2 regions of the Streptomyces sp. NPDC058459 genome follow, and region 1 is predicted to be linked to the other one. Evidence: riboswitches for the same ligand, from Rfam matches in the RefSeq annotation. Region 1 holds a riboswitch; the other holds the start of a gene.
The links. Region 1 has a riboswitch for cyclic di-AMP ahead of ACFWN1_RS05610 (M23 family metallopeptidase). Riboswitches for the same ligand answer to the same signal wherever they lie in the genome.
Positions count from the first base shown of each region.

Region 2: another riboswitch for cyclic di-AMP. It lies ahead of ACFWN1_RS07055 (M23 family metallopeptidase); the one in region 1 lies ahead of ACFWN1_RS05610 (M23 family metallopeptidase).

Region 1 is NZ_JBHXLV010000016.1:658-15,279, reverse strand. It holds gene ACFWN1_RS05640 (helix-turn-helix domain-containing protein) at 1-909, shown strand, start outside; gene cutA (divalent-cation tolerance protein CutA) at 906-1,226, opposite strand; gene ACFWN1_RS05630 (hypothetical protein) at 1,477-1,722, opposite strand; gene ACFWN1_RS05625 (SCO4225 family membrane protein) at 2,202-2,510, opposite strand; gene ACFWN1_RS05620 (dihydrofolate reductase family protein) at 2,767-3,900, shown strand; tRNA gene ACFWN1_RS05615 (tRNA-Met) at 3,966-4,039, shown strand; cyclic di-AMP (ydaO/yuaA leader) riboswitch at 4,311-4,479, shown strand; gene ACFWN1_RS05610 (M23 family metallopeptidase) at 4,489-5,553, shown strand; gene ACFWN1_RS05605 (aldo/keto reductase) at 5,596-6,543, shown strand; gene ACFWN1_RS05600 (PrsW family intramembrane metalloprotease) at 6,644-7,921, opposite strand; gene trmB (tRNA (guanosine(46)-N7)-methyltransferase TrmB) at 7,983-8,831, opposite strand; gene lhgO (L-2-hydroxyglutarate oxidase) at 8,906-10,114, opposite strand; gene ACFWN1_RS05585 (MFS transporter) at 10,194-11,618, opposite strand; gene ACFWN1_RS05580 (asparagine synthase-related protein) at 12,375-14,468, shown strand; partial or broken gene ACFWN1_RS05575 (NPCBM/NEW2 domain-containing protein) at 14,455-14,622, opposite strand, start outside.
Region 2 is NZ_JBHXLV010000022.1:11,262-27,367, forward strand. It holds gene ACFWN1_RS07035 (CobW family GTP-binding protein) at 1-415, shown strand, start outside; gene ACFWN1_RS07040 (DNA topoisomerase (ATP-hydrolyzing) subunit A) at 588-3,041, opposite strand; gene ACFWN1_RS07045 (M16 family metallopeptidase) at 3,355-4,749, shown strand; gene ACFWN1_RS07050 (M16 family metallopeptidase) at 4,746-6,134, shown strand; cyclic di-AMP (ydaO/yuaA leader) riboswitch at 6,366-6,516, shown strand; gene ACFWN1_RS07055 (M23 family metallopeptidase) at 6,530-7,273, shown strand; gene ACFWN1_RS07060 (GntR family transcriptional regulator) at 7,464-8,156, shown strand; gene ACFWN1_RS07065 (HPr family phosphocarrier protein) at 8,372-8,653, opposite strand; gene ACFWN1_RS07070 (GNAT family N-acetyltransferase) at 8,841-11,642, shown strand; gene ACFWN1_RS07075 (DUF5998 family protein) at 11,843-12,439, shown strand; gene ACFWN1_RS07080 (alkaline phosphatase family protein) at 12,439-13,629, shown strand; gene ACFWN1_RS07085 (thymidine kinase) at 13,675-14,325, shown strand; gene ACFWN1_RS07090 (VOC family protein) at 14,326-15,126, opposite strand; gene ACFWN1_RS07095 (sulfurtransferase) at 15,414-16,106, shown strand, end outside.

The DNA.
Region 1 (14,622 bases):
TCGTCCTCGGCGCCGGGCCGGATCGGGGAAGCCGCCGTCAAGCGGCTGCGGGAGCGCGTCGCCCGCCTGCGCCGCCTGGACGACCTGCTCGGCGGCGGTGACACCTACCGTGTCTACGTTGCCGAATACCAGGACACCAAGCGAGCCCTGCGCACTGGCTCCTACAGCGAAAGCGTAGGCCGCGAACTGCTTGCCCTGTGCGCCGAGCAGGCGCAGCAGGCAGGTTGGGCCGGCTTCGACGGTGGCCGGGAGCAGGACGCAAGCACCCTGTACCGGGAGAGCCGGTCAGCGGCTGAGCAGGCCGGTGCGGTTGACCTCGCGGGGAACGCACTTGCGTTCATGGACTACCAGGCAGTGGCCGCCAACCCACGCGTGGCTGCCGCCACTGCGGGCCGCGCCTGCGAGGCCGTCACCGCTCGTACTCCGGCGACTGTCCGGGCCCTGCTGTGGGAGCGGTACGCCTACGCGGCTGCCGTCGCCGGGGACTCAGATGCCACAGATCGGGCTCTCACCGCCGCCCGAGAGGCGCTCGGCAGCGCCGAGGCTGGGGAGCCGCAACCCGACTGGGCGGCGTGGGTGGATCACACTGAGCTGGACATCATGGCGGGCCGGTGCTGGACGGAGCTGCGACGGCCCCTGCGTGCGGTCCCGCTGCTGGTGCGTGCCCTCGCTCAGTTCGACGATGCACACGCGCGGGACAAGGCGTTGTATTCGACGTGGCTTGCCGAGGCATACGCCCACGCAGGTGAGGTCGAAGAGGCAGCCCGGATCACCGCGCGCGCCATCGAGCTAGCTGACGGCGTCGCGTCGGCACGGCCCCGCCACCGCATTGCACATGTCGTGTCCGCACTTGCAGCGGAGTATGCGACGGTGCCGGCGGTGGCCGAGTTGATGGCGCAGAAGGTCTAGTCAGCGGTGCTGCGGTCGACCCAGTCCAGATAGGTGGCCGCGCCCGTGACGATCGGTGTGGCTCGGACCTCGGGGTTCGTCCATGGATGCTGCTCCACCAGCAGCGCTTCCAACTGCGCGTAGCGGGCGGTGCTGGTCGTAAGCAGCAGCTGGTACTCCTCGCCGGTGCCGCACTCCCCGTCATGCCAGAAGACGCTGGCAACAGGTCCGATGATCTGGGCGCCTGCGGCAAGCCGGGCCTGCACGGCGGACTGAGCGAGAGCAACGGCCTGTTCGCGGGTCTCGGTCGCGGTGGAGATGGTCAGGTGATCAGCCATGCGGGGGAGGCTACCGGCTCGGCACTCCGCCCGCATCGGGTCCAGACATGACGAAACGGCCTCACCCTCCGAAGACGGCGGACGAGGCGATGACCGTGGTGCGGGCGGCCAGCGTGGTGCGGATCGTGTCGCCGAGTGCCGCGGCCGGGCCCTGTCCCTCGGTGGTCGATGTCAGGCGGTACTCGGGTGTCTCCGCCGCGGGGTCCCGCGGAATGACGGCCTGGAGGCCCGCGTGGTGCAGCAGGGTGTATCAGTGCCGCCGTACGCTCATCAGGGTCCTGGCCCCGCGCCAGGACCGCTGCCAGTCGTCCGCGCAGCGCCACGAGTCCGACCGGCCCGTGACCGGGTACTTCACCGATCCGAAGGTGCCGAGGACCCGTCGTCCCTGCTCCCGCACCAGTTCCTTCTCCAGCAACCCCTGGTACGCCGCGTCGAGCGCCCGCTCGCGTACGGCCGGCAGCCACTCTCGGGCGGCCGCCGAAACCGCCAGGGACACCCGCAGCGGCGATGGGGGAACGCGCTACCGGTGGCCGGGGTTCCCGATGGCGGGCGACGAAGTCCCGGATGCGGATGAGCCGACGTTTTTGCGGGAACCCCCCCAGCCCGGAGAGGTGCTGAGCTGGGGGCGCCGCCGTCGCGGGGTGGGGCTACTTCAGGTACACGATGCCGTCGGTAGTGATGGCGGGACGCCCTGCGACGGCCTTGCCGTCCTGCCCGGAGTCCCCGCCCACCCCCTGTACGACCAACGTCCCGCACACGGCCGCCGCGACGACTACCGTGCCCGTCCCCCACCAACGCGCTCTCATACCGGTTCGGATGCCTTCCCCTGGATGACTGACCTGCTGAGCCTTCACGACTTCCCCGTCTCCAGGGGGAATTGGTGAAGGAGATGGCCAAAGGGGCACCGTAGCTGATGAGGCCATGCCATCCGGTGGCTTATGCAGTTTTTTCCTCGCTCCATACCCGCCGTGGGTTTCAGCGCCGCAGGGAGCGCACCAGCAGGCCGAGCAGCGCGGCGTTGCAGAGGCCGGCCAGGGCGGTACCGGCGGTGAACAGCAGCGGGCTCGGCAGGCCCTCCAGGGGCCCGGACACCGCGACGACGAGGACGCTGAGCGGCGCCGTGGCCATCAGCGGCCATATCCCGGCGAAACCGGGGTCGGGTGACAGGTACACGGCCCAGAGGAAGAACCCGATCGCCACGGCGACCACGGCGAGATAGCCCCGCGAGAACCAGTTGCCGGTGGCGAGGGTGAAGAGGCGGCGAGGGCGGACGGTGGGCGGCACGAGGTCTCCTTCGGTTCGGTGACCTCCACAGTGGGACAGGCCGCGCGCCCGGGGATGAGTAGCCGTACTCATCCCTCCCTGGGCGGCACGCGCACCGGTACGGAGTAGAAAAGGGGTGCACACCCCGCACAGGCACACCCCGCACAGGCACACCCCGCACAGGCACACCCGCACAGGCACACCCCGCGCAGCCAGAGCCGCACAGCCCAGAGCCCAGAGCCGACCAGAGCCACCAGAGCCAAAAGAGAGCGCCTCCATGCCCTACCCCCATGTCCTGCTGTCCGCCGCCGTCTCGCTCGACGGCTACCTGGACGACACCGGCCCCGAGCGGCTGCTGCTGTCCAGCCCCGCCGACTTCGACCGGGTGGACGAGGTGCGGGCGTCGGCGGACGCGATCCTCGTGGGCGCCGGGACCATCCGCGCCGACAACCCCCGGCTCCTGGTCAACTCGGCCGAGCGGCGGGCGGCGCGGTTGGCCGAAGGGCGGACGGAGTACCCGCTCAAGGTGACCGTCACCGGGACCGGTGAGCTGGACCCGGGGGCCAATTTCTGGCACTCCGGCGGGGCCAGGCTCGTCTACACGACGGACGAGGGGGCGAAGCGGGCCGCGGGCCTCCTCGGGGACACCGCCGACGTGGTCCCGCTCGGCGCCGGCCTCGACTGGCGGGCGCTGCTCGCGCATCTGCACGACGTGCGCGGAGTACGGCGGCTGATGGTCGAGGGCGGCGGCACCGTGCACACCCAGCTCCTGCGACAGGGCCTCGCCGACGAACTCCAGCTGGTCCTCGCCCCGCTCCTCGTCGGCGACCCGGCCGCCCCCCGCCTCTTCGGCCCCGGCGCCTACCAGGGCGGCCGGCTGCGGCTGACGGGCACGCGCCGGATCGAGGACGTCGTCCTGATGACGTACGAGCCCACCGCCCCCGGCACCGGCCCGCTGGACACCGCCGCCGACCGGCGCTGGCTGCGCACCGCCTGTGAGCTGGCCGCGCTCTGCCCGCCCTCGGCCACCGCCTTCAGCGTCGGCGCGGTGGTCGTCGCGGCGGACGGCACCGAGCTGGCGCGCGGACACTCCCGCGAGGGCGGCGACCCGGTGGTGCACGCCGAGGAGGCCGCGCTCGCCAAGCTGGACCCCGCCGACCCGCGCCTGCCCGGCGCCACCGTCTACAGCAGCCTGGAGCCCTGCGCGCACCGTGCCTCCCGCCCCGTTCCGTGCGCCGGGCTGATCCTGGCGGCCGGGGTGCGCCGGGTGGTCACCGCCTGGCGCGAGCCGGACACCTTCGTCACCGCGGCCGACGGCGCCGGAGTGCTCGGCGCCGGGGGCGCGGTGGTGGTGACGGTGCCCGAGTACGCCGCTCTCGCACAGCGGCCGAACGCCCACCTCTCGCGCTGAGGCCCACGTCACGGCCGGGTGTGTGCGCCGGACCCTCCGGATGACGTATGCTTCAGACACAACGACGCGGGGTGGAGCAGCTCGGTAGCTCGCTGGGCTCATAACCCAGAGGTCGCAGGTTCAAATCCTGTCCCCGCTACTGAAACTCGGGGCCGGAATCCAGTACATCGGATTCCGGCTCCGAGTGTTTTCCGGTGCTTTCCCGGGGTGCGTGGTGTTTTTGAGTCACCAGCGAGACCCCCGTGACTCCTGAAGCGCTGTCAACTCGCCCTTTTCGTGCCGTTCCTGGCGGATAAACACCCGGTCGGAATTGCAAACGATCAAGCCGGACGGGCTTGGAATCCAGGGCGCGTGTCTATTAACGTTCGATAACGCAGTGCGGTCGTCACAGCCGTCAGCAGAGACGGCGCCGTGCGCCCACGCCTAATCCCGCAAGGGAACCGGGGACCCACCATCATGGGGTGAATCGCGCCCCGATCCGCCGTGCACCGCCCTCGGAGCACGTCGGGTTTACGCGCGTAGGAGACCTTCCTGCTCCGAACCCGTCAGCTAACCCGGTAGGCGGAGGAGGGAAAGGAGTGCGCCCGCGTGGCGTCCAACCGGCCTGCCCCACAAGCCCCGTTCGCGCCGGTCGCGAGTGAGCCCTTCGCCTATGGCGCCCCCCGTGCCCCGGAAGGCGCGTGGGAGGAGTGGAACCCCACCGAGGAGTCCGTGTCTCTCGGTTCCCCCGTTTCCCTCGGTGCCGCCGTACGCGGCCGCCACCGGGTGACCAAACAGCGCGGCGGCGGACTCGCCCGCAGCTCCACCGTCCTCGGCGTCGGCGTCATCGCAGCCGTCGGCGCGGGCGGCATGGCGAGCGCCAACACCGGCAAGCCGCCCGTGTCCCTCGCGCTGCCCGACCTGCCCTCCGTGGACTCCCTGATCGACGGGCACCACCACACGGACACGCCCGCCGCCTCCCTCTCCGGGGTCGCCACCGCCACCGCCACGGCCACCGTCGCCAATGACGACTCCGCCGCCGACGCGGGCGAGGCACTGCGCAGCCGGATCATGGCCCAGGCCGAGCGGCAGCAGAGCAAGGCCGACAGCCGGGCCGCCGCCGCAGCCGTCGCCAAGGCCGACCAGCAGGCCGCCGACGCCGCCGCCAAGGCCGCGAAGGAAGCCGCCGTGAAGGCCGCCGAGGCCAAGGAGAAGGCGGAGGCCGACGCCGAGAAGAAGGCCGAGACGGCCCGGCTGGCCGCGCTGGCCAAGCAGTACACGCTGCCGACCTCCTCGTACACGATCACCTCGACCTTCGGGCAGGCCGGCTCGATGTGGTCCTCCGGGTACCACACCGGGCTCGACTTCGCCGCGCCCACCGGCACGCTGATCAAGGCGATCCACAGCGGCACGGTCACCGAGGCCGGCTGGGCGGGGGCGTACGGCTACCGCACGATCCTCACCCTCGACGACGGCACCGAGCTGTGGTTCTGCCACCAGTCCTCGATCAGCGTCAGCGCCGGGCAGAAGGTCGCCACCGGCGAGGTCATCGGCCGCGTCGGCGCCACCGGCAACGTCACCGGACCCCATCTGCACCTGGAGGTCCACCCCGGCGGCCAGCCCACCGGCATCGACCCCGCCGCCTGGCTGCACGGCAAGGGGCTCAATCCCTGAGACGCGGAATGGACGGGGCCCGGGTGATCGTTGACTAGAGGCATGACTGCTTCTCAGCGCAAGCTCGGCTCCTCCTCCCTCGACGTCTTCCCGCTCGCCCTGGGCGGCAACGTCTTCGGCTGGACCGCCGACCGGGACACGTCCTTCGCCGTCCTCGACGCCTACCTCGCCGCGGGCGGCAACTTCATCGACACCGCCGACGCGTACTCGGCCTGGGCCGACGGCAACAAGGGCGGCGAGTCGGAGACGCTCATCGGTGAGTGGGCTCGTGCGCGGGGCGTCCGCGACCGGGTGGTCATCGCCACCAAGGTCAGCCAGCACCCCGAGTACCAGGGCCTGTCCGCCGCCAACATCAAGGCCGCCGCCGACGCCTCCCTGCGCCGCCTGGGCACCGACCACATCGACCTCTACTACACCCACTTCGACCAGCCGGAGGTGCCGGTCGAGGAGATCATCGGCGCGCTGGACGAGCTGGTGCGGGCGGGCAAGGTCCGCCACATCGGCGCCTCCAACATCAGCGCCGAGCGGCTGAAGGAGTCCCTGGACTTCTCCGACCGCGCGGGCCTGGCCCGCTATGTCGCCCTCCAGCCGCACTACAACCTGGTCTCCCGCGACACCTACGAGGGCCCGCTCCAGGACGTCGCCGCCCGCGAGGGCCTCTCGGCCGTCCCGTACTACGCGCTCGCCTCCGGCTTCCTCACCGGCAAGTACCGGCCCGGTACGACGGTGGACAGCGCGCGTGCCGGCTCCGCCGCCAAGCATCTCGAGTCCGAGCGGGGGCGGAAGGTGCTGGCCGTGCTGGACGAGGTCGCCGCCGCCCACGACACCGCCGTCGCCACCGTCGCCCTCGCCTGGCTCGCCGCCCAGCCGACGGTCGCCGCGCCCATCGCCTCGGCCCGCACGGTCGACCAGCTCCCGGCGCTGCTGGACCTGGCCGAGCTGACCCTGACCGCCGCGGAGCTGGAGCGGCTGACGGAGGCGTCTGCCTGAGCCCGGCCGGGGGCGCGTGCGCGATCGACGGTCCGTCGTGGCTGGTCGCGCCCCCGCGCCCCCGGGGTGGACGGGCGCCCCCGGAACCGCACTCGCACCCTCACGTGCGGTACGGGTTGTACCCCGCGTACGGCGGCGCCGGGTGGCCGTAGCGCTGCCAGTACGGGACCGGGGCCGGCGGGGGAGCGGTGGCGCGGGCCGCGTGGTCGAGGGCGGGGCGGGCGGGATGCCTGTTCTGCCACAGCGCGGCCAGCAGCTCCCGTTCCCGGCCGGCGAATTCGGTGCCGACGCGGCCGGCGCGGGCGCGGTGGCGCAGGAGGGCCAGTTCGGTGGCGTCGCTCTCGTAGCGGACCACGGCGCGCGCGGCCGGGCGGCCGCCGAAGAAGCGGCGGGCGTGGTCGCGGGCCAGCCGGCGGGCGCGCAGCGAGCCGAGCGCGAAGGGTTCGGCGGGGCCGAGCCACCCGGCTTGGACGTAGACGGGCAGTTCCTCTCGGGTCACGCGCAGTTCGCGCTGCCGGGACCAGATCAGCAGCCAGGCCAGCAGGCCGAAGGCGGGGGCCATGAAGCCGCCGTAGACGACCAGGAAGCCGAACTGGCCGAGGGCGGCCGAGCCGTTCCACAGGGCGTGCAGGCTCATGGCGAGGAGCAGCCCGCCCACCGGGAAGAGCACGCGCACCAGCGGCCGTCGCCGGACGGGCAGCGCGGCCAGGCCGAAACCGATGCCGGTGAGCACGGTGAACAGCGGGTGCGCGAACGGCGACATCACGGCGCGCACGAAGAAGGTAGCGGCGGTCACCGAGACGAGGCCCGAGGTGCCGATGGACCGGTCGGTGCCGAAGGCGTTGCCCAGGTAGAGGATGTTCTCGGTGAACGCGAAACCGGTCGCGGTCACCCCGGCCGTCACCGCGCCGCCGACCAGCCCGGTGAAGTCCCGTCTGCGGAACACGAACACCAGCAGCACGGCGGCCGCCTTCGCGGACTCCTCCACCACCGGAGCGATCACCGTCGCGCCGAGCGTGTCGGCGTCCGCCGGGTCCGCGGTGGCGGTGGCGATCCAGTGGGTGGCGAAGCTGTTGGCGACGATGGCGATCAGCGCCGCCGCGCACGCACCCCACGCATACGCGAACACCAGGTTCCGCCAGGGCCCCGGCCGCACCCGGTCCAGCCAGCGGAACGCGGCTGTCAGCCAGGGCACCGGCACCACGGCCAGCCCCAGCCCGACGAGGAAGCCCTCCGTACCCGTCTGCCGGCGCACCAGCGCCAGGATCACCAGCCCGGACAGCGCCAGCAGCGCGGCCGGCGCTCCGTGCCGCACCCACTCCCGCCGCCACCAGGGAGGTCGGGGGGAGCCGTGCGGATACGGCGGACTGATGGCCACGGCATCGACCCTAACGGTGACCGGACCGGACGGCCTCGGGCGTTCTCCGGCCCGCAGGCGGTTACGTGCTCTCGTGCGGTACGCGGCGGAACAGCAGGTCGTTCACCACATGGCCCTTGTCCAGCCCCTGGCCCTCGAACCGGGTCAGCGGCCGGAACGCGGGGCGCGGTGCGAAACCGCCGTCCGGGACGGTGTTCTCGAAGTCGGGGTGCGCGGTGAGCACCTCCAGCATCTGCTCGGCGTAAGGCTCCCAGTCCGTCGCGCAGTGCACGATCGCGCCGGGCGCCAGCCGGGTCGCGGCCAGGTTCAGGAACTCGGGCTGGATCAGCCGCCGCTTGTGGTGCCGCTTCTTCGGCCAGGGGTCGGGGAAGTAGACGCGGAGCCCGTCGAGGGAGTCGGGGGTGAGCATCTCGCGCAGCAGGATGATCGCGTCGCCGTTGCCGACCCGGATGTTGGTCAGGCCGCCCTGCTCGGCGAGGTTCAGCAGATTGCCCTGGCCGGGGGTGTGCACGTCGACGGCGAGGATGCCGGTCTCCGGGGCGGCCGCCGCCAGCTGCGCGGTGGCCTCGCCCATGCCGAAGCCGATCTCCAGCACGACCGGGCCCGCGTTGCCGAACAGCTCCGCGAGGTCGATGACCCGCTGCCCGTCGATGTCCAGCCCCCACTGGGCCCACAGCCGGGCCAGCGCGTCGGCCTGGCCGGTGGTGACCCGGCTGCGCCGGGGCTGGAAGCTGCGGATGCGCCGCTCGAAGTGCGATCCGGCGGGGTCGGGCCGCGGGCCGTCCGGGAACCGGGGCTCGCCCTTGCTCCGGGAGGTCCGGGCGGACGGTCCGGGCGCCGAGGGCAGCGCGGTGCGCGGCTCGGCGTCGGCGGGCCGGGCGGCTTCGGGGGTGTTCACGGAGTCAGACACAGTGGGTCCGATTTTAGGCGCTCCACCGGCCCGCCCCCCGCCGCCGAGGGCCGTGCGGTCGGTCACGGCGCCCCTCACAGGGCCCGCAGCGTCTTCAGCGTGCGCCGGGCCACCTCGCGGCCGATGGGCAGGGACGCCGTGGCCGCCGGGGACGGGGCGTTCAGTACGTGCACCGCGCGAGCGCCCTCCCGGATGAGGAAGTCGTCCACCAGCGTCCCGTCCCGCCTCACCGCCTGCGCCCGCACCCCGGCCGGCGCCCGCACCAGGTCCCGCTCCTCCACCCCGGGCACCAGCCGGCGCACCGCGTCCAGGAAGGCGCCCTTGGACACCGACCGGTACAGCTCGCCCGCGCCGTACCGCCAGTGTCTGCGGGCCAGGGACCACGCACCGGGCCAGCTCGCGGTGCCCGCCAGCTCGCGCGGGCGGACCACGCCCCAGCCGTACCCCTCGCGGGCCAGCGCCGGGACCGCGTTGGGGCCTGCGTGCACCCCGCCGTCGAGGCCCTTGGTCAGATGGACGCCGAGGAAGGGGAACGCCGGGTCGGGCACCGGATAGACCAGGCCGCGCACCAGCTCGGGGCGGGCCAGCTCGTAGTACTCGCCCCGGAACGGCACGATCCGCACGCCCGGCTCGTCCCCGGTGAGGCGGGCCAGCTCGTCGCAGTACAGGCCCGCGCAGTTGACCAGGGCGCGGGCGCGGACCACCTGGCCGGCCGAGGTCAGCACCGCCACGCCCCGCTCGGGGCGCCGGTCCACCCGGACGACCCGCGCGCCGTACCGGATCTCGGCGCCGGAGGCGCGGGCCAGCTGCCGGGCGACGGCTGTGAAGTCGCAGACGCCGGTCGTGCCGACGTGGATCGCGGCCAGGCCGCGCACCTCCGGCTCGTACCCGGCGATCTGGGCGCCGCCCAGCTCGCGGACCGGGATGCCGTTCTCCCGGCCGCGCTGCACCAGGGCGTGCAGCCGGGGCAGCTCGGCGCGGTCGGTGGCGACGATCAGCTTGCCGGTGACGGAGTGGTCGATGCCGTACTCCGCGCAGAACTTGATCATCTCCGCCGCGCCGCGCACCGCGTACCGCGCCTTGAGCGAGCCGGGCCGGTAGTAGATGCCGCTGTGCACGACCCCGCTGTTGCGCCCGGTCTGGTGGCGGGCCGGTCCTGGCTCCTTCTCCAGCACGGTGACCCGCGTGCCGGGCGCGGCGCGCGTCAGGGCGTACGCCGTCGACAGCCCGACGATGCCGCCGCCGACCACCAGCACATCGCAGTCGTACGCGTCAGCCCGCATCCGCACCACCTCCCGGCCTCGATAGTGCACTGCGCCACTGACAACGCCTTCAAACCGCGCCACAGCGGGCTTGTGCCGGCTATGCCGGAGCCATCAGCAGCGGGCGGGCCCGCTCGCGCAGCTCCACCACCCGGGGTTCGTCCCCGTAGGGCTCAAGGCGGTGCAGGAGGTCCTTCACGTACTCGGTGGTGCGCGCGGAGGAGATGCGGCCGGCCACCTCGACCGCCCGTACGCCCTGCTCGCAGGCCGCGTCCAGGTTGCCCGACTCCAGTTCGGCGACGGCGGAGACCACGAGGCGCAGCCCGTGCGAGCGGACGAACTCCTCGGTCGGCTGGGACAGCGCCTGCTCGGTGAAGCGGCGGACCTGGCGGGGTGCCTTGAGGTCGCGGTAGCACTCGGCGGCGTCGGCGGCGAAGCGGTCGTAGCCGTAGAAGCCGAGCCAGGAGGGGTCGCTGTCGCCCTCCCGGGACCGCTCCAGCCAGCCCTCGGACGACTTCAGGGCGGCGCCTGCCGCGTGCGCGTCGCCCGCGCGCGCGTGGGCCCTCGCCTCGACCAGCCGGAAGAAGCTCATCGTGCGCGCGGTGGCCAGCCCCCGGTTCCGCTCCAGGGCGGCCTGGGCGAGGTCCACGCCCTCGTCGCCGAAGCCCCGGTAGGTCGCCTGGAGGGACATCGAGGCGAGGACGTAGCCGCCGAGCGGGAGGTCGGCCGCCGCGCGGGCCAGCCGGAGCGCCTGGATGTAGTACCGCTGGGCCGCCTCCTGCTGGCCGGTGTCGAAGGCCATCCACCCCGCCAGCCGGGTCAGTTCGGCGCCCGCGCCGAACAGGGCGCGGCCCACCTCGTCGGAGTAGGAGCCGAGCAGCAGCGGGGCCGCCTCCACCCTGAGGCACTCCGGCACCATCGAGGAACGCCAGTCGCCGCCCCCGTACTTGGAGTCCCAGCGCCGGGCGTCCTCGGCGGCCTCCCGGAGCTTCCGCACATCGCTGTGGCCGACTCTGATCGGTGCGACGGCGCCCTCGGCGGAGTTCGCCTCCCGCTCGACCGAACCGTCGGCGGGGGATATCAGCCACCGGGAAGCGGGCGTCGCGTAGGCGCTCACGGCGAAGGACCCCGCCAGCGACTGCCAGATGCCCCCCGACCCGGCACGGCGTCCGGCCAGGTCGAGCCGGTACAGGTCGGTCGCCGAACGCACCGCCTGCCCCACGTCCCGGGGGAAGGCGAGCCCCACCTCGGGCGCCGGGTCGGCGTCGGCGAGGCCGATCTCGTGCAGCGGCACCGGCCGGCCGAGCTTCTGCCCGATCGCGGCCGCGATCAGATGCGGCGCCGCACCCTGCGGCACCATCCCCTTCGACACCCAGCGCGCGACCGAGGTCTTGTCGTACCGAAGCGTCAGACCCCGCTGCGCGCCCAGGTCGTTGACCCGCCGCGCCAGGCCCGCGTTGCTGATTCCCGCGAGGGCGAGAACGGCGCCGAGTTTCTCGTTCGGCCCGCGTTGCTCCCTGGACATGCGCCACCCCTCGACACAGACGGCTGCCCCGCTGGCATAACCACGCGGCATTCGTAAACACAGCGTAGTTCGCCGCATCCCAAGCGTTAAGGGGCATTGTTCCGGATGGCGCGATTGCGGTCCGTACGGGAGTGCGGCCCTGTACGCACCGTGCACAGAGCGTCGCGGCGTGCCCCCGCGCGTGTGGCCGTGCGCCTGTCCGTGCGCTCTTCTCCGGCCACCGGGGGAGCGGTTCCATGGCTCTGCGTGGGTCGGCCCGCTGTACTTGAGTGCAGCGGGCTGGGGGACGCCGCCGCCTACATCCCCGCGGGCGGCGGACCGGTCCGGGAGGCGACGCCCGCCTCCCGGGCCGAGCGCGCTCACCGGACCGCCGTGCGCTCCGCAGGGCCTGTACGGAGCGTGCTCAAATCCCGCGCCTGGTCGCCAAATTGGCCGAAAACTACCGCCGTTCCGCTTCCTTGATTCCCGTTCCCACCATGGCACTTGAGGGCGCGAAGGGCGTTCTGGGGGAGTGAAGCGGGGCGCATTCGCATCGGCCCCGTCCCGCGTCCGTTTTTCATCCCCCGCAGGCAGGAGGGGAGTTCCCTCCGCCCGCCGTGCCCCGGCCCGCCCCGGCCGCACGCCGGGTCCCACCGCGTTTCCTGCTGATTTCCCTCGATCGAAGGCGGCGCCACCACCCTTCCCCCGCGCGTTCTTCGTGGCAGCATGGGTCCGTTCGTGCGGTGCTCTGGTGGTCCACAGCCTGTGGAGGCGTCGATGCGGTGGTTGGTGGGTTGGAGCAGCACCGCCGCGCGCGCCCTCGGTGCCGACTCCGCGGGCGCCACCGGGTACGACGGCGAGACCCTGCGCCCCGTCGGCTCCCATCTCCTGTGGGGCGACCCCGATCCGCTGTGGGCGGTGGGCGACTGGCGCCCCGACGAGGTCCGCGTGGTCCACGCCGACGCGCAGAACCGCATCGCCGTCCTCGGCATCTGCGGCGCCTCCGACGAGGAGCTGCGGCGCGGCCTGTTCACCGCGCGCGGCGGCGCCCTGCGCCATCTCACCGCCTGGCCGGGCAGCTACACCGCCGTGGTCCAGGCCGGCCGGCGCATCACCGTCTGCGGTGACCTCGCGGGCGCCCGCCCGGTCTTCCACGCCCCCTGGGACGGCGGCACCGCCTACGCCACCGCCGCCCTCCCGCTCGCCGACCTCACCGAGGCCAACCTCGACTTCGGTCACCTCGCCGCCCTCCTCGCCGCCCCCGAGGCACCCGCCGCCCTGCGCGACACCACCCCCTACGAGGGCGTACGCCGCGTCGCGCCGGGTCACGCGCTGGTGCTGCGCGCCGGAGCGCGCGAGATCGCCGGCTACGAGCCGGTCGCCTCCCTCGCCGTCGCCGCACCCCCCGCCGACCCCGACCGCGCGGTGGACGCCGTACGGGACGCCCTGGTGGAAGCCGTACGGGTCCGGCTCGCTGCACCCCGGCACGCACCCGGACTCGACCCCGGACCGGTGCCCGGCATGGGCCCGGCCGAACGCCGGGCGGCGCGCGGCATGCCGGTGCCCGGCATCGGCGCCGACCTCTCCGGCGGCCCCGCCTCCGGCACCCTGGCCCTGCTCGCCGCCGGGCTCCCCGGCCGGCCCGGCACCCTCCTCGGACACGGCACCGGCGCGGGCGAGCGCCTCCTCGCCGTCACCTTCAACGACCTGGCCGTCGGCGGACGCGAGGCCGAACTCGAGCGCGCCGGAGCCCTCGCCGCCAACCCCCGCCTGCATCACATGGTGGTCACCGGCGCCGAGGACACCCTCCCCTACGCCGACCTCGAAGGACCCCTCACCGACGAGCCCGGCCCCTCCCTGGTCACCGCCGCCCGGCACCGCGCCCGGCTCGCGGCGGGCAGCGCCGACCACTTCACCGGCCACGGCGCCCGCCAGGTGCTGGACGCCCACCCGGCCCGCCTGGCCGACCTGCTGCTGGACCGCCGGCGGCGCCATCTGGTCCGCCCGGTCGCCGCCCTCACCCGCGCCGACGGCTCGGTCCTGGTCCCCGCCCGGGTGTACGGCGCCGCCCGGCGGCTGTCCCGCACCCCGTACCGCACCGGTCTGGAAGCGCTGGCCGAGCGGCTGATGCGGCGGCGGTTCGACGAGCCGAAGGGGCCGGTCGGCGCCTCGCTGGCCGCGCTGACCTGGGCGAGACCCGGTCCGGCCGCCCGGTGGCTCACCGGGGAGGCGCTGGCTGAAGTATCGGTTCTGCTCCAGACCGGGGCCGACCGGGCGGCCGGCGGGCCCGGACAGAGACCCGGCGAGTTCCGCGCCCGTACCGTCCTCGCCCGGTACGCGGCCGACCTCCGCGTCCTCGAACAGGCCGCCGAGGTCCGCTCGCAGCGGCTGCACGCCCCCTTCCTCGACAACCAGGTCGTCCGCGCCTGCCGTGACCTCCCCGAGGCCCTGCGCGTCAAACCCGGCGCCCGCGCCGCCGTACTGCGCTCGGTGCTGGAGGGCGCCGGGGTCGCCGACCTGCCCCCCGGCTGGGGCACCCCGTCCCACGCCTCCTCGGCCGCCGCCGCCCGCACGGGTCTGCGCCTGGCCGCCGACACCCTGGTCGACCTCTTCGACACCCCGCTGCTCGCTGACGCCGGCCTGGTCGAGGCCCGCGTCGTCCGCAAGGCCCTCCGGGAAGCCGCCGCCGGCGAACCCCTCCCGCTGGACGGCCTCGCCGAACTCGTCTCCCTCGAACTCTGGCTGAACCGCCTGCTGTCCCGCCGGGGCACCTGCTGGACCGGCACCCCGGCCCGCGCCCGCGCGGTCCCGGCCGGCATCACCCCGCAGCGGGGGGCGCTACGGGCGGGGGCCGGCCCTAACCGCAGCTGAAGCGGGACTCGGCCCAGTCCGCCAGGGCCGCGTCGTCGAGGCTCGTGCCCCGGGGCTCCACCACCAGCCGCACCGTCTTCCGTCCGGCCAGGTCCACATGGACCGGGACCGCCGGGTCGCCGCCCGAGACCGTGCCGGACCGCCAGAGCCGGAC
Region 2 (16,106 bases), on a different contig from region 1:
CCTGCACGGTCACGGTGGGCACGAGAAGCACTCAGGGCATCTGCACTCCGGCTACGACACCCTGTCCTTCGTCTCCGACGTGGCTGTGGACCCCCGCGCCCTGATGCGCTTCCTGGACAGCAGGCCGGAGGGGCTGTACCGGATCAAGGGGTACGTGGACTTCGGCGCCCACGATCCCGGCAACCGGTACGCCGTGCACGCCGTGGGCCGCTTCCTGCGCTTCCGGCCCGAGCCCTGGCCGCCAGGCGCGGACCGGCTCACCCAGCTCGTCCTGATCGGCACCGGCATCGACGCCGACGCCCTCGGCAAGGAACTGGACGCGTGCCGGGGCGGCGGCGCCGAGGCCGACGAGCAGGCCATGTGGGGCGTGCTGCGCTATGTGCCGGGCTCCGAGGACGAGCCCGGCACACCGTAGCGGGCCGCCAGAGCCTGTCCGGCGGATCTTTGCGGGCCCGCGACGCCCGGCACGCACTCTCGCCGCACGACCGAATCACCCGAGTACGTCCAGTACGAGGGAGATCCGGGCGCACGCCGAGAGCACGCACCAGACGCCGCGGGCTACTCCACAAAGATCCGCCGTACAGGCCCTAGAGCACCGGGCCCGCCACCACCGACACCGTCTTCGCCAGCGAGGTGCCCGAGCCGTCCCGGCGGGGGTCCGGCTCCGGCAGCTCCACCGGCAGGCCGGTCTTCTGCGCCGCCCGTCCCGGTACGGGGCCCGCCCAGGCCAGCGCGAGGCAGTCCTCGCCCTTCAGGAAGCGCTGGCAGCGCACGCCGCCCGTGGCCCGGCCCTTGCGCGGGAACTGGTCGAACGGGGTCAGCTTGGCCGTGGTCTGCACCGAGTCGTCCAGCGTGCCCCGCGAGCCCGCCACCGTGAACACCACCGCGTCGACGGCCGGATCGACCGCCGTGAACGAGATCACCTTCGCGCCCTCGGTGAGCTTGATGCCCGCCACACCGCCCGCCGCACGGCCCTGCTGGCGCACCTGGGCCGCCTGGTAGCGCAGGAGCTGGGCGTCGTCGCTGATGAACACCAGGTCCTCCTCGCCGGTGCGCAGCTCCACCGCGCCGACGATCCGGTCACCCTCCCTGAGGGTGATGACCTCCAACTCGTCCTTGTTTGACGGGTAGTCCGGCAACACCCGCTTGACCACGCCCTGTTCGGTGCCGATCGCCAGGCCGGGCGAGCTCTCGTCCAGCGTGGTCAGGCAGACCACGGTCTCGTCGCCCTCCAGGGCCACGAACTCCGCCAGCGGCGCCCCTCCGGAGAGGTTCGGCGCGGTGGCCGTGTCCGGCAGCTGGGGCAGGTCGACCACATTGATCCGCAGCAGGCGTCCGCCGGAGGTCACCGCGCCGATCTCACCGCGCGCGGTCGCCGGGACCGAGGAGATGATCACGTCGTGCTTGGCGCGCCCGCCTTCCTGCGGCACCGGCTCGGCGCCCCTCGTACGGGCCAGCAGCGCCGTCGAGGACAGCAGCACCCGGCACGGGTCGTCGGCCACCTGGAGCGGCACCGTGGCCACCTGGGAGGCCGTCGACTCCAGCAGGACGGTACGCCGGTCGGAGCCGAACTTCTTCGACACCTCGGCCAGTTCGCCCGAGACCAGCTTGCGCAGCTCCGCGTCCGACTCCAGGATGCGGGTCAGCTCCTCGATCTCCCGGCTGAGCCGCTCCTTCTCCGCCTCCAGCTCGATCCGGTCGTACTTGGTGAGGCGGCGCAGCGGCGTGTCGAGGATGTACTGCGTCTGGATGTCGCTCAGGCCGTAGCGCTCCATCAGGCGCTCCTTGGCCTGCGCGGAGTTCTCGCTGGACCGGATCACCCGGATGACCTCGTCGATGTCGACGAGCGCGGTCAGCAGGCCCTCGACCAGGTGCAGCCGGTCGCGCCGCTTGGTGCGGCGGAACTCGCTGCGCCGGCGCACCACCTCGAAGCGGTGGTCGAGATAGACCTCCAGCAGCTCCCTCAGGCCCAGGGTGAGCGGCTGGCCGTCCACCAGGGCCACGTTGTTGATGCCGAAGGACTCCTCCATGGGGGTCAGCTTGTAGAGCTGTTCCAGGATCGCCTCCGGCACGAAGCCGTTCTTGATCTCGATGACCAGGCGCAGGCCGTGCTCGCGGTCGGTGAGGTCCTTGACGTCCGCGATGCCCTGGATCTTCTTGGCGTTGACCAGGTCCTTGATCTTCGCGATGACCTTCTCCGGGCCGACCGCGAAGGGCAGTTCGGTGACGATCAGCCCCTTGCGGCGGGCGGTCACCGCCTCGATGGCGACCGTGGCACGCATCTTGAAGGAGCCCCGGCCGTTCGCGTACGCGTCCCGGATGCCGTCCAGGCCGACGATGCGGCCGCCGGTGGGCAGGTCGGGGCCCGGGACGTGCCGCATCAGGGCGTCCAGGTCCGCGTTCGGGTACCTGATCAGGTGGCGGGCGGCCGCGATGACCTCGCGCAGGTTGTGCGGCGGCATGTTCGTCGCCATGCCGACCGCGATGCCGGAGGAGCCGTTGACCAGCAGGTTCGGGAAGGCGGCGGGGAGCGCGACCGGCTCCTGCTCCTGGCCGTCGTAGTTCGGCGCGAAGTCGACCGTGTCCTCGTCGATGGACTCGGTCATCAGGCTCGCCGCCGCGGCCATCCGGCACTCGGTGTACCGCATGGCGGCCGGCGGGTCGTCGTTGCCCAGCGAGCCGAAGTTGCCGTGGCCGTCGACCAGCGGGACGCGCATCGAGAAGGGCTGCGCCATGCGCACCAGCGCGTCGTAGATCGACGTGTCGCCGTGCGGGTGCAGCTTGCCCATCACCTCGCCTACCACGCGCGCGCACTTCACATAGGCACGCTCGGGGCGCAGGCCCATCTCGTTCATCTGGTAGACGATGCGGCGGTGCACCGGCTTCAGTCCGTCCCGGGCGTCCGGCAGGGCACGGGAGTAGATGACCGAGTACGCGTATTCGAGGTAGGAGCCACGCATCTCGTCCACGACGTCGATGTCGAGGATCTTCTCCTCGAACGCGTCGTCGGGCGGCGGGGTCTTGGTGCTGCGGCGGGCCATCGCTGCCGGCTCCTTGCTGAAGGCGTGGGACGGATCGGACGCGGACCATTGTGGACCGGGACACTGACAACGAGGGCCGCGACCCGGTCCGTACGGGTCCGCCCCCGGTGCTCGGCGGTCCGGCGGCCCCACCGCCGTGGGCCGGCCGGGGGCCGCGCTCGCCATGAGCACGCCTGACGCAGGCTAGTCGATCCGCTGTGGGCGTACGTCGGGCGGGAACTCCGCCGGGCCTTCGCCCGCTTTGCATACAGTGGCGGGAACGGCAGGAAAACCGCGGTTCGTTTCGACCGCCACCGCTTGCGAAGGGACGTACATGCCCATGGGTCACACGACCACAGCCCAGGCAGGCTCCGGGGGCCTGACAGCGACCGAGCACCGCCTGGCCAACGGTCTGCGCGTGGTGCTCTCCGAGGACCACCTGACCCCGGTGGCCGCGGTCTGCCTCTGGTACGACGTCGGCTCACGCCACGAGGTCCCGGGCCGCACCGGCCTCGCGCACCTCTTCGAGCACCTGATGTTCCAGGGCTCGGGACAGGTCAAGGGCAACGGCCACTTCGAGCTGGTCCAGGGCGCCGGCGGCTCGCTCAACGGCACCACCAGCTTCGAACGCACCAACTACTTCGAGACGATGCCCGCGCACCAGCTCGAACTCGCCCTCTGGCTAGAGGCCGACCGCATGGGCTCGCTGCTGACCGCGCTGGACGACGAGTCGATGGAGAACCAGCGCGACGTCGTCAAGAACGAGCGCCGCCAGCGCTACGACAACGTCCCCTACGGCACCGCCTTCGAGAAGCTGACCGCCCTGGCCTACCCCGAGGGCCACCCCTACCACCACACCCCGATCGGCTCCATGGCCGACCTGGACGCGGCCACGCTGGAGGACGCCCGCGCGTTCTTCCGTACCTACTACGCGCCCAACAACGCGGTGCTCTCCGTGGTCGGCGACATCGACCCCGAGCAGACGCTCGCCTGGATCGAGAAGTACTTCGGCTCCATCCCCGGCCATGACGGCAAGCCCGCCCCGCGCGACGGCTCGCTGCCCGAGGTCATCGGGGACGAGCTGCGCGAGGTCGTCGTCGGGGAGGTCCCGGCGCGCGCCCTGATGGCCGCCTACCGGCTCCCGGAGGACGGCACGCGCGCGTCCGACGCGGCCGACCTCGCCCTCACCGTCCTCGGCGGCGGCGAGTCCTCCCGCCTCTACAACCGCCTGGTACGCCGCGACCGCACCGCCGTCGCCGCCGGGTTCGGGCTGCTCCGCCTGTCCGGCGCGCCTTCGCTCGGCTGGCTGGACGTGAAGACCTCCGGCGACGTCGAGGTCCCGGTCATCGAGGCCGCTGTCGACGAGGAGCTGGCCCGCTTCGCGGAGGAGGGCCCGACCCCCGAGGAGATGGAGCGCGCCCAGGCCCAGTTGGAGCGCGAGTGGCTGGACCGCCTCGGCACGGTCGCGGGCCGCGCCGACGAACTGTGCCGGTACGCCGTCCTGTTCGGCGACCCCCAGCTCGCCCTGACCGCCGTACAGCGCGTCCTCGACATCGCTCCCGAGGAGGTCCGCGAGGTCGCGAAGGCCCGCCTGCGCCCGGACAACCGCGCGGTGCTCGTCTACGAGCCGAGGTCCCCGGAGGCGGTCGAGGACACCGGCGTGCCCGACGACCCGGAGCACGAAGCGACCGTAGAGGCCGGCAACGACGACGAGGAGACGGCCAAGTGACCGAGCTCGCCCCCATGGAGTTCCACCCCCAGCCGCAGGCCGGCGAGGCCAAGCCGTGGGCGTTCCCGGCACCCGAGCGCGCCACGCTGGACAACGGCCTGACCGTGCTGCGCTGCCACCGTCCCGGCCAGCAGGTCGTCGCCGTCGAGGTACTGCTCGACGCCCCCCTGGACGCCGAGCCGACCGGTCTCGACGGTGTCGCCACCATTATGGCGCGCGCCTTCTCCGAGGGCACCGACAAGGACTCCGCCGAGGAGTTCGCCGCCGAGCTGGAGCGGGCCGGCGCCACGCTGGACGCGCACGCCGACCACCCCGGCGTCCGGCTCAGCCTGGAGGTGCCCGCCTCCCGCCTGGAGAAGGGCCTCACCCTGCTCGCGGACGCCCTGCGCGCCCCCGCCTTCGCGGAGAGCGAGATCGAGCGCCTGGTCCGCAACCGCCTGGACGAGATCCCGCACGAGCTGGCCAGCCCGGCCCGGCGCGCCGCGAAGGAGCTGTCCAAGGAGCTGTTCCCGGCCGCCGCGCGCATGTCCCGGCCGCGCCAGGGCACCGAGGAGACCGTCGAGAAGATCGACGCGGGCGCCGTCCGCGCCTTCTACGACCGCCATGTGCGTCCCGCCACCGCCACCGCGGTGGTCGTCGGCGACCTCGAAGGCATCGACCTCGACGCGCTGCTCGCCGACACCCTGGGCGCCTGGACGGGTACGCCCGGCCAGGCCCGCCCCGTGCCGCCGGTGACCGCCGACGACACCGGCCGCGTGGTCATCGTGGACCGGCCCGGCGCCGTGCAGACCCAGCTGCTCATCGGCCGCGTCGGCTCCGACCGGCACGACCGCGTGTGGCCCGCCCAGGTGCTCGGCACCTACTGCCTCGGCGGCACCCTCACCTCCCGCCTGGACCGAGTCCTGCGCGAGGAGAAGGGCTACACCTACGGCGTGCGTGCCTTCGGGCAGGTGCTGCGCTCCGCCCCCGACGGCACCGGCGCCTCGATGCTCGCCATCAGCGGCTCCGTGGACACCCCGAACACCGGCCCGGCGCTCGCGGACCTGTGGACGGTGCTGCACACGCTGGCGGCCGAGGGCCTTACCGACGCCGAGCGGGACGTGGCCGTGCAGAACCTCGTCGGGGTCGCCCCGCTGAAGTACGAGACGGCCGCCGCGGTCGCCGGCACGCTGGCCGACCAGGTCGAGCAGCATCTGGCGGACGACTTCCAGGCGGAGCTGTACCGCACGCTCGCCGCCACCGGCACCGTGGAGGCCACGGCCGCCGTGGTGAACGCCTTCCCGGCCGACCGGCTGGTGACGGTCCTGGTCGGCGACGCGGCCCAGATCGAGGAGTCCGTCGAGGCGCTGGGCATCGGCGAGGTCAAGGTGGTCACGGCCGAGTAGCCGAACCGGCACGCGCACGTGGGCCCTGATGGCACATGAGTCGCCAGGGCCCACACGCGTGTTCGGGAGCGTGCTCGAACAGCGGCCCCCGAATGTCCGGATTGCGAGGGGGTTCACCTCCCTGACGTGTGGGATGCGCTACAAAAGTCGGGACTCGTTTGAAGATCCGCTCCTGTCCCCTTTAGCTTCTTCCGGGCTGTTCGTCAGGCAGTGCGCCGCGCCCGCGGCACCGGACAGCCATCGCCGAGTCCCCTAGGGGAGCCGGGGACCCACCGCAGTCCCTGGGGTGAATCGGGCGCCCGCGCACGCGCGAGGGCGGCCGTAGGAGACCTTCCTGCTCCGAACCCGTCAGCTAACCCGGTAGGCGAGAGGGAAGGAAAGGACCACCCACGCTCATGGCGTTCCTGTGCGCCCCCGGGAAGCACCGCAAGCCCGGCCGGGTCAAGCGCACCGCAGCGACCGCGGCCGGTGTCGCGGCCCTCACCACCGGTGTCGTCGGTACCCTCGCGGTCTCCCCGGCACTCGCCGCGGACATCCCGGCCGAGAACACCGGCCTCACCCCCGTCATCACCCTCAGCGACACGCTCGGCGACGAGATCGCCGCGCAGGCCACCGCGCAGAAGGCGGCCGCCGACCGCAAGGCCGCCGAGGAGGCCGCGAAGCGCGCCGCCGCCGAGCGGGCCCGCGAGACCAGGGAGCGCGCCGCCCGCAAGGCCGAACGCGAGCGCCTCAGCTCCTTCGTCATGCCGGTCACCGGCTCCTACGTCTCCACCGCCTACCAGTCCTCCAGCTCCCTGTGGTCGTCCGGTTCGCACACCGGCATCGACTTCCACGCCGCCGCCGGCACCGCGGTCCACGCGGCCGGCGCCGGCACCGTGGTCTCCACCGGCTGGGGCGGGGCGTACGGCAACGAGGTCGTGATCAAGATGGCCGATGGCATGTACACCCAGTACGGCCACCTGTCCTCCATCGGCGTCAGCGTGGGCCAGCGGGTCGTCCCCGGCCAACAGATCGCGCTGTCCGGCGCGACCGGCAACGTCACGGGCCCGCATCTGCACTTCGAGGCCCGTACGAGCCCCGAGTACGGGTCCGATGTCGACCCTGTCGCCTATCTCCGCAAGCACGGCGTGCACGTCTGAATCCCGGTTCTCCCGAAAGCCCCGGCCCGCCAGGCCGGGGCTTTCGCCGTTTCCGAAGCCTTTCTCCGGCAAGGTGACCAAAAAACGGCCATGGATTCCGGTACGCCATCGGAAATCCCCGCGCATTGCCATAGAGTCACGGAACGGACGCTGTCACCGGCGTTTCGCGGGATCGAGGCGGAGGTGGGTCATGCGTATTCCGGCGCACTCGGTGTGCACGGCGATCCGGGACGACATCGTCGCCGGGGTCCACGCGCGCGGCGCCCGGCTCACCGAGGAGGTCCTCGCCCGCCGCTACGGCGTCTCCCGCGTCCCCGTCCGCGAGGCGCTGCGCACCCTGGAGGCCGAGGGCTTCGTGGTGACCCGGCGCCACGCGGGCGCCTGCGTGGCGGAGCCCAGCGAGCGGGAGGCCGCCGACCTGCTGGAGATGCGCCTGCTGCTGGAGCCGCTCGGTGCCGCGCGGGCCGCCCAGCGGCGCACCGAGGCCCATCTGAAGGTGCTGCGCGGCCTGGTCAGGCTGGGTCAGGAGCGGGCGCGGCTCGGCGACAGCGACGACCTGCGCGCGCTGGACGGCTGGTTCCACGAGACGCTCGCCCAGGCGTGCGGCAGCCAGGCGCTGACCTCGGCCCTCACCCAGCTGCGCCGCAAGATCGCCTGGATGTATCCCGACGAAGGACCCACCGGTCCGGTCGGCCCGTCGGAGACCTGGGCGGAGCACGGCGCGATCGTGGACGCGGTGACGCGTGGCGACGCCGAGCGCGCGCGGGCGGTCACGGCGCTGCACATCGAGCGCGCGACCGTCGCCCACCGGCCGCGCACCGCGGCCGCCGACCGCGTCCGGCACCCGCAACATGCTGTAAACACAGCGGGACTCCGGCATTAACACGGGCGCTGTATACAAAGAGGGATATTCGCGTGCCGGGCAATGGTGCTGCCCTTTTGCGGCGTGCCGTCAATTGCCGGCGGCACGCTTTTCGTGGTGCCCTGAATTATCCGTCCGAATTATCCGTCCGGGTTATCTGCCCGAGTCATCCGTCCTGCGAACAAAGAAGCCGCGCCGCCCGCAGAAGGGGCGACGCGGCTTCCGGCAAGGATCGGTCAGACCGTCTCGGGCAGCTCGTCCAGGCCCTCGGCGACCAGCTTGGCCAGCCGGTCCAGCGCGACGTCCGCGTCGTCGGCGTCGGAGGCGAGGACGATCTCCTCGCCACCCTGGGCACCCAGGCCCAGGACGGCCAGCATCGAGCCCGCGTTGACCGGGGTGCCGCCTGACTTGGCGATGGTGACCGGGACGCCTGTGGCCGTGGCGGCTCGGACGAAGATGGAAGCGGGGCGGGCGTGAAGGCCCTCGGCCCAGCCGACGTTGACGCGGCGCTCAGCCATGTGATGCTGCCCTTCAGTCTCTCAGGTTGTCTAGACCAGTTTCCCATATGGGGAACCGTGCCCGGAGTGGCACTTCACCTCTCCGGAGCCTCTTCCTGCCGGTCGCCGGACCGCGGCCTCGGCCCGACTTCCGTGTCCCACCCGCGGCCTCGCGCCGTACGTCCGCGCGAGCCGTACGCTGGGGCCCATGCAGACCCCGGCGGACCGGCAGGACCGGCACGAGTACCCCGCCCACTGGGAGGCGGACGTGGTCCTGCGCGACGGCGGGACCGCGCGTATCCGGCCCATCACCGCCGACGACGCCGACCGGCTGGTCAGCTTCTACGAGCAGGTGTCCGACGAGTCGAAGTACTACCGCTTCTTCGCGCCGTACCCCAGGCTCTCCGCCAAGGACGTGCACCGCTTCACGCATCACGACTTCGTGGACCGGGTGGGGCTCGCCGCCACCGTCGGCGGCGAGTTCATCGCCACCGTACGCTACGACCGCATCGGCGCCGACGGCATGGCCGCCTCCGCCCCCGCCGACGAGGCGGAGGTCGCCTTCCTGGTGCAGGACGCCCACCAGGGCCGGGGTGTCGCCTCCGCGCTGCTGGAGCACCTCGCGGCGGTCGCCCGCGAGCGCGGCATCCGGCGCTTCGCCGCCGAGGTGCTGCCCGCCAACACCAAGATGATCAAGGTGTTCACCGACGCCGGGTACACCCAGAAGCGCAGCTTCGAGGACGGTGTGGTCCGGCTGGAGTTCGGGCTCGAACCCACCGACCGCTCCATGGCCGTCCAGCGCGCGCGGGAGCAGCGCGCCGAGGCCCACTCGGTGCGGCGGCTGCTGGCCCCCGGCTCCGTCGCCGTCATCGGCGTCGGCCGCGCACCCGGCGGCGTCGGCCGCAGCGTCCTCGGCAACATCCGGGACGCCGGCTACCGGGGCCCGCTGTACGCGGTGAACAACGCCTTCCCGGACGGCTGTCACGAGGTCGACGGCGTCCCCGCCCACCGCTCGGTGCGGGAGATCGAGGGCCCGGTCGACGTGGCCGTGGTCGCCGTGCCGGCCGACGCGGTGCCCGCCGTTGTCACCGAGTGCGGCGAACACGGGGTGCAGGGACTCGTCGTACTGTCCGCCGGCTATGCCGAGAGCGGCCCCGAGGGGCGCGAGCGGCAGCGGGCCCTGGTCCGGCAGGCGCGGGCCTACGGCATGCGGATCATCGGCCCCAACGCCTTCGGCGTCATCAACACCGCCGAGGAGGTACGGCTCAACGCCTCCCTCGCCCCCGAGATGCCACGCCCCGGCCGCACCGGGATGTTCGCCCAGTCCGGCGCCATCGGCATAGCCCTCCTCTCCCGGCTGCACCGGCGCGGGGGAGGGGTCACCGGGGTCACGGGCGTGTCCACCTTCGTCTCCTCCGGCAACCGCGCCGACCTCTCCGGCAACGACCTCCTCCAGTACTGGTTCGACGACCCGGACACCGACGTCGTCCTCATGTACCTGGAGTCCATCGGCAACCCCCGCAAGTTCACCCGGCTCGCCCGGCGCACCGCCGCCGCCAAGCCGCTCGTCGTGGTGCAGGGCGCGGGCTCCGCCCCGCAGGGCCACGCGGTACGGGCCACCCACCTGCCGCACGCCACCGTGTCCGCGCTGCTCCGGCAGGCCGGGGTGATCCGGGTGGACACCATCACCGAACTCGTGGACGCCGGGCTGCTGCTGGCCCGCCAGCCGCTGCCCGCCGGGCCGCGCGTCGGCATCCTCGGCAACTCCGAGTCCCTCGGCAGCCTCACCTACGACCGGTGCCTGGCGGAGGGACTGCGGCCCGCCCGCCCGCTGGACCTGACCACCGGGGCCACCGCTGCCGACTTCCACCGGGCGCTCGCCCACGCCCTCGCGGACGACACCTGCGACGCCGTCGTGGTCACCGCCATCCCCGCCATCGGGGAGGGCTCCCCGGACGACGCCGAGCTGGCCGAGGCGCTGCGCTCGGCGGCCGCCGCCGTGCCGGGCAAGCCGGTGCTGGTCGTGCACGTCGAACTGGGCGGCCTCGCCGAGGCCCTGTCCGCCGCCACCAGTACCCACCCGCAGGCCGGCGCGCCAGTGCTGCCCCCCGTACCGGTGCCGGACGGGGCCGCCGACGAGGACAACCCGCGCCTGATCCCGGCCTACCCCGCCGCCGAGCGCGCCGTCCGCGCGCTGGCCGAGGCCGTCCGGTACGGCCAGTGGCGCCGGGAGGCCGCCGACCCCGGCAAGGTGCCCGAGTACGACGACATCGACGAGCGCAAGGCCGCCGAGATCATCGCCGGGCTGCTGGAACGCGGTGAGGGGCTCGCCGTCGCCCCCGAGGACACCCGCGAACTGCTCGCCACCTACGGCATCCACGTCCGCCCCGCGCTCCCCGCGCCCACCCCGGACGCGGCCTCCTCCGCCGCCCACTGCCTGGGCTACCCGGTCGCCCTCAAGGCCACCGCCCCGCACCTGCGACACCGCTCCGACCTCGGTGGGGTCCGGCTCGACCTCGCCGACGAGGAACGACTCCGCCGTGCCTACACCGAGTTGACCGAGCTGTTCGGCCCGCCCGGACAACTGCGGCCGGTGGTGCAGGCCATGGCACCCAGGGGTGTGGACACCGTCGTACGCGCGGTCATCGACCCGGCGGCCGGAGCGGTGCTGTCCTTCGGGCTGGCCGGGGCCGCCTCGCAGCTCCTGGACGACACGGCGCACCGGCTGGTCCCTGTCACCGACCGGGACGCCACCTCCCTGATCCGCTCCATCCGCACCGCCCCGCTGCTCTTCGGCTGGCGCGGCTCCACCCCCGTCGACACCCCCGCCCTGGAGCAGCTGCTGCTCCGGGTCTCCCGCCTGGTCGACGACCACCCCGAGGTGGTGGCCATCACCCTGGAACCCGTCGTGGTCGCCCCGCACGGCCTCACGGTCCTCGACGCCACGATCCGCCTGGCACCCCCACCCGCCCGCGACGACCTCGGGCCGCGCACACTGCCGTCGTACTGAGGACAGCGGACGGGGATCGCCGGCCGGCCGCCCGGGGACGAGCCGCCGGTGACCGTCGCCTTCGAGGCGGACGGTGGCGGCAGCCGGCCCGTGTCCTGCCTGATCGCCGCCGAGAGCGCCGAGGTGCGGCCCGGACCGGTCCGGCGGGGCGCCGACGGGTCCCTCCGACTGGCCCGGAGCGCCCCCACCCACGGATTAGGATGGACGCCATGGCCAAGACCAGTACGACGACCCAGGGGCTCCGCACGGCGATCGAGCGCAGCGGCTACTACCCGGCCCTCGTGGCCGAGGCGGTGGAGGCCGCTGTCGGCGGCGAGCCCGTCCGGTCGTACCTGGTCCACCAGGAGACCACGTTCGACCAGAACGAGGTCCGCCGCCATGTGACCGTCCTTGTGCTCACCGCCAACCGCTTCATCGTCAGCCACACCGACGAGCAGGCCGCCGACGGCACCTCCCCGACGCCGTACGCCACCACGTCGACGGAGTCCGTGAAGATCGGCCGGATCTCCTCCGTCGTGGTCAGCCGGGTGGTGGCCAACCCCGAGCAGTACACGCCGGGCACCCCGCCCCGCGAGGTCGTCCTCACCATCGGCTGGGGCGCGGTCAGCCGCCTCGACCTGGAGCCCGCGGCCTGCGGCGACCCCGACTGCGAGGCCGACCACGGCTATACCGGCAGCTCCACCGCCGACGACCTCAGCCTGCGGGTCAGTGAGGCCGGGGACGGCCCGGAGACCGTGCGCCAGGCGCTCGCCTTCGCGCAGGCCATCTCCGAGGCGACCGCGGACGTCACCCGCTGATGTCGCAGCCCTCGCCCTGGGACGCCCTGGAACCGCTCGCCCTGTCCTCCGCCCCGCTGCCCGAGTACGGCCACGGTTCCCTCGCCGACCTGCTGCCCACCCTCGCCGCCGGCCTGGGCGTGCCCGGACTGACCCCCACCATCACCGAGCTGACCCCCGCCGACCGGGTCTGCGTCTTCCTCGTCGACGGGCTCGGCTGGGACCTGCTGCGCGCCCACCCCGACGAGGCGCCGTTCCTGAACTCCCTGCTCGGCAGCTCGCGCGGCGGCACCGGCCGCCCGCTGACCGCCGGTTACCCCGCGACCACCGCGACCTCGCTCGGCTCCGTCGGCACCGGCCTGCCGCCCGGCGCGCACGGCCTGCCCGGCTACACGGTGCGCGACCCCGACACCGGCCGGCTGATGAACCAGCTCCGCTGGCAGCCCTGGACCCCGCCGCACGCCTGGCAGCCGTACCCGACCGTGTTCGAGCTGGCCGACCGCGCCGGGGTGCACGCCGCCCAGGTGTCGGCGCCCCACTTCCAGCACACCCCGCTGACCAAGGTCGCGCTCAGCGGCGGCACCTTCGTCGGCAGCCTCGCCGGCGAGGAGCGCATGGACCGCGCGGCCGAGCAGCTCGCCGCCGGGGACCGCTCGCTGGTCTACACGTACTACGCCGAACTCGACGGCGCCGGACACCGCTACGGCATCGGCTCCGACACCTGGCGCGGTCAGCTGATGTACGTCGACCGGCTCGCCCAGCGGCTGGCCGAGCAACTCCCGCCGCGCAGCGCGCTCTACGTCACCGCCGACCACGGCATGATCGACATCCCCTTCGACGAGGAGCACCGCATCGACTTCGACGAGGACTGGGAACTGCGCGCCGGCGTCTCCCTCCTCGGCGGCGAGGGCCGCGCCCGCCACGTCTACGCGGTGCCCGGCGCCGCGAACGACGTGCTGACCTGCTGGCGCGAGGTGCTCGGCGACCGCTTCTGGATCGCCTCCCGCGACGAGGCGGTCCGGGCGGGCTGGTTCGGGCCGCACGTGGACGAGCGCGTGTACCCGAGAATCGGTGACGTGGTCGCCGCCGCGTACGACGACGTGCTGATCACCGCCTCCGAGCGCGAGCCCAAGGAGTCGCTGATGGTGGGCAACCACGGCTCGATGACCCCGGCCGAGCAGCTGATCCCCCTCCTCGAAGTCCGCGCCTGACCCTCCCCCGACCGTCTCGACTCGCCGAAAGGTGCTCAACCCCTCATGCCCGAGCTGGTGTTCTTCTCCGGAACGATGGACTGCGGGAAGTCGACCCTGGCTCTGCAGATCGAGCACAACCGCTCGGCGCGAGGACTCCAGGGCCTGATCTTCACCCGGGACGACCGCGCCGGCCAGGGCAAGCTGTCCTCCCGCCTCGGCCTGGTCACGGACGCGGTCGAGGCGATGCCGGGCATGGACCTGTACGGCCATGTCGTGGCCGTGATGTCACGCGGCGGCAAGGTCGACTACGTGATCGTGGACGAGGCCCAGTTCCTCGGCCCCGAGCAGATCGACCAGCTGGCCCGCGTGGTGGACGACCTGGACCTGGACGTCTTCGCCTTCGGCATCACCACCGACTTCCGCACCAAGCTCTTCCCCGGCTCCCAGCGCCTGATCGAACTCGCGGACCGGATAGAGACCCTCCAGGTGGAGGCGATGTGCTGGTGCGGCGCCCGCGCCACCCACAACGCCCGCACGGTCGGCGGCGAGATGGTCGTGGAGGGCGAGCAGGTGGTGATCGGCGATGTGAACCGCCCGGCCACGGCCGTCGGCTACGAGGTCCTGTGCCGCCGCCACCACCGCCGCCGCATGACGGCCGCCGCCACCCAGGCCGGCGCCCTGTCCCCGGACGTCCTGCCGGTCACCTCCGGCTGACTACCCGCGCGGCCGGGGCACGGTCCCTGGCCTGCGGGCCACGCCGAACCGCGCCCCCTGCGGATCGGCCACCGTGGCGACTCTGCCGTACGGGCCGTCGTGGGCCGGTTCCAGCACCCGGCCGCCGAGGTCCAGCACCTGCCGGACGGTGGCGTCGGTGTCCGTCACCTCGAAGTGCGGCAGCCAGTGTGCGCCCAGGGCGCGGGGGAGGGCCTGGCCCATGCCGCGCAGGGCCACCACCGGGCGCCCGCCGCTGCGCAGGGTGATGTGGTCCGGGGCGGACGGGGGCTCCGCCTCGTAGCCGAACACCCGGGCGTAGAACGTCGTCACGCGCACCGCCGACACGGTCCGCAGCTCGTTCCACGCGGGGAGGCCCGGCCCGCCGCGGCCTGCCGGGGCGGGGTGCGCCCAGTCGGTGCAGAAGCCGAAGACCGCGCCGGACGGGTCGGCGGCGATGGCCATCCGGCCGCTCTCGCCCGCGTCCAGCGGGCCCACCGCCACCGTGCCGCCGGACAGCCGCACCCGCTCGGCCGTGCGGTCCACGTCGTCCGAGGCGAGGTAGGGCGTCCAGGCCGCCGCAAGGTCGGCGCCCGGGGGCAGTTGGGCGATGACCGCCACCTCCCGGCCGCCCAGTGAGGCCCGCACCTGGCGGCCGGGCTGGCCGGGCCGGAACTCCCAGCCGAACAGGGCCCCGTAGAACTCCTCGGCGGCGCCCGCCGCCGGCGTCATCAGGCTCACCCAGCACGGGGTGCCGGGCGCGTGCGGCGCTCGTGGGCCGGCCGACTCCGGTGCCTCGGTCATCGCTCACTCTCTCTCCGGCCCCTCATGGGGGCCGTGTCGCATCCGCTCTCCGAGGGCGGGGCCGGGTCGGCCGGCGCCCGCGGGGACGTGCAGCCACGGGTACGGGGCGGCACGCGGTCCGGCGGAAGGTCCGGCCGTCCGCCGTTCGTCGCGCGGGCGATGACCGGCGAGTGCCGCCGAACGCACACTGTGTGCCCGATACCGTACGCCGTGTGACCGGTGCTGTCCGGCCGAGCGGAGTAGTGGGAGCCGGGCGTGGCGGCCACCCGGTGCGCGAGGATGGCGTCATGACAGTCATCATCACCGCCGGTGAACTCGCCCGGACCCTGGCCGGACCGACCCCGCCGACGCTGCTGGACCTGCGCTGGCAGCTGAGCGCGCCGGACGCCCCCGCCTTCGACGCCCGCGCCGCCTACGAGGCCGGACACCTACCCGGCGCGGTCTTCGTCGACCTGAACCGCGAGCTGGCCGCGCCCCCCGGCCCGCGTGGCCGCCATCCCCTGCCGGACATCGCCGGGTTCGGCGCCGCGATGCGCCGCGCGGGTGTGTCCGCCGGCACCCCGGTCGTCGTGTACGACGGCGGGCAGGGCTGGGCGGCCGCCCGCGCCTGGTGGCTGCTGCACGCGACGGGTCACCCGGACGTGAGAGTGCTCGACGGCGGGTTGACGGCATGGGAGGGCCCGCTGTCCACGGCGGTACCGGCCCCGGCCGAGGGCGACTTCGAGCCGCTGCCGGAGCCGGCCGGGGTGCTCGACGCGGACGGTGCGGCCGAACTGGCCGGTACGGGCGTCCTGCTGGACGCGCGCGCGGGGGAGCGGTACCGGGGCGAGGTGGAGCCCATCGACCGGGTCGGCGGCCACATCCCGGGCGCGCTGTCGGCGCCGACGACGGAGAACGTGGGCCCCGGCGGCCGCTTCGTGCCCGCCGCCGACCTCCGCGACCGCTTCAAGGCGCTCGGCGTCTCCGGGGACGCGCCGGTC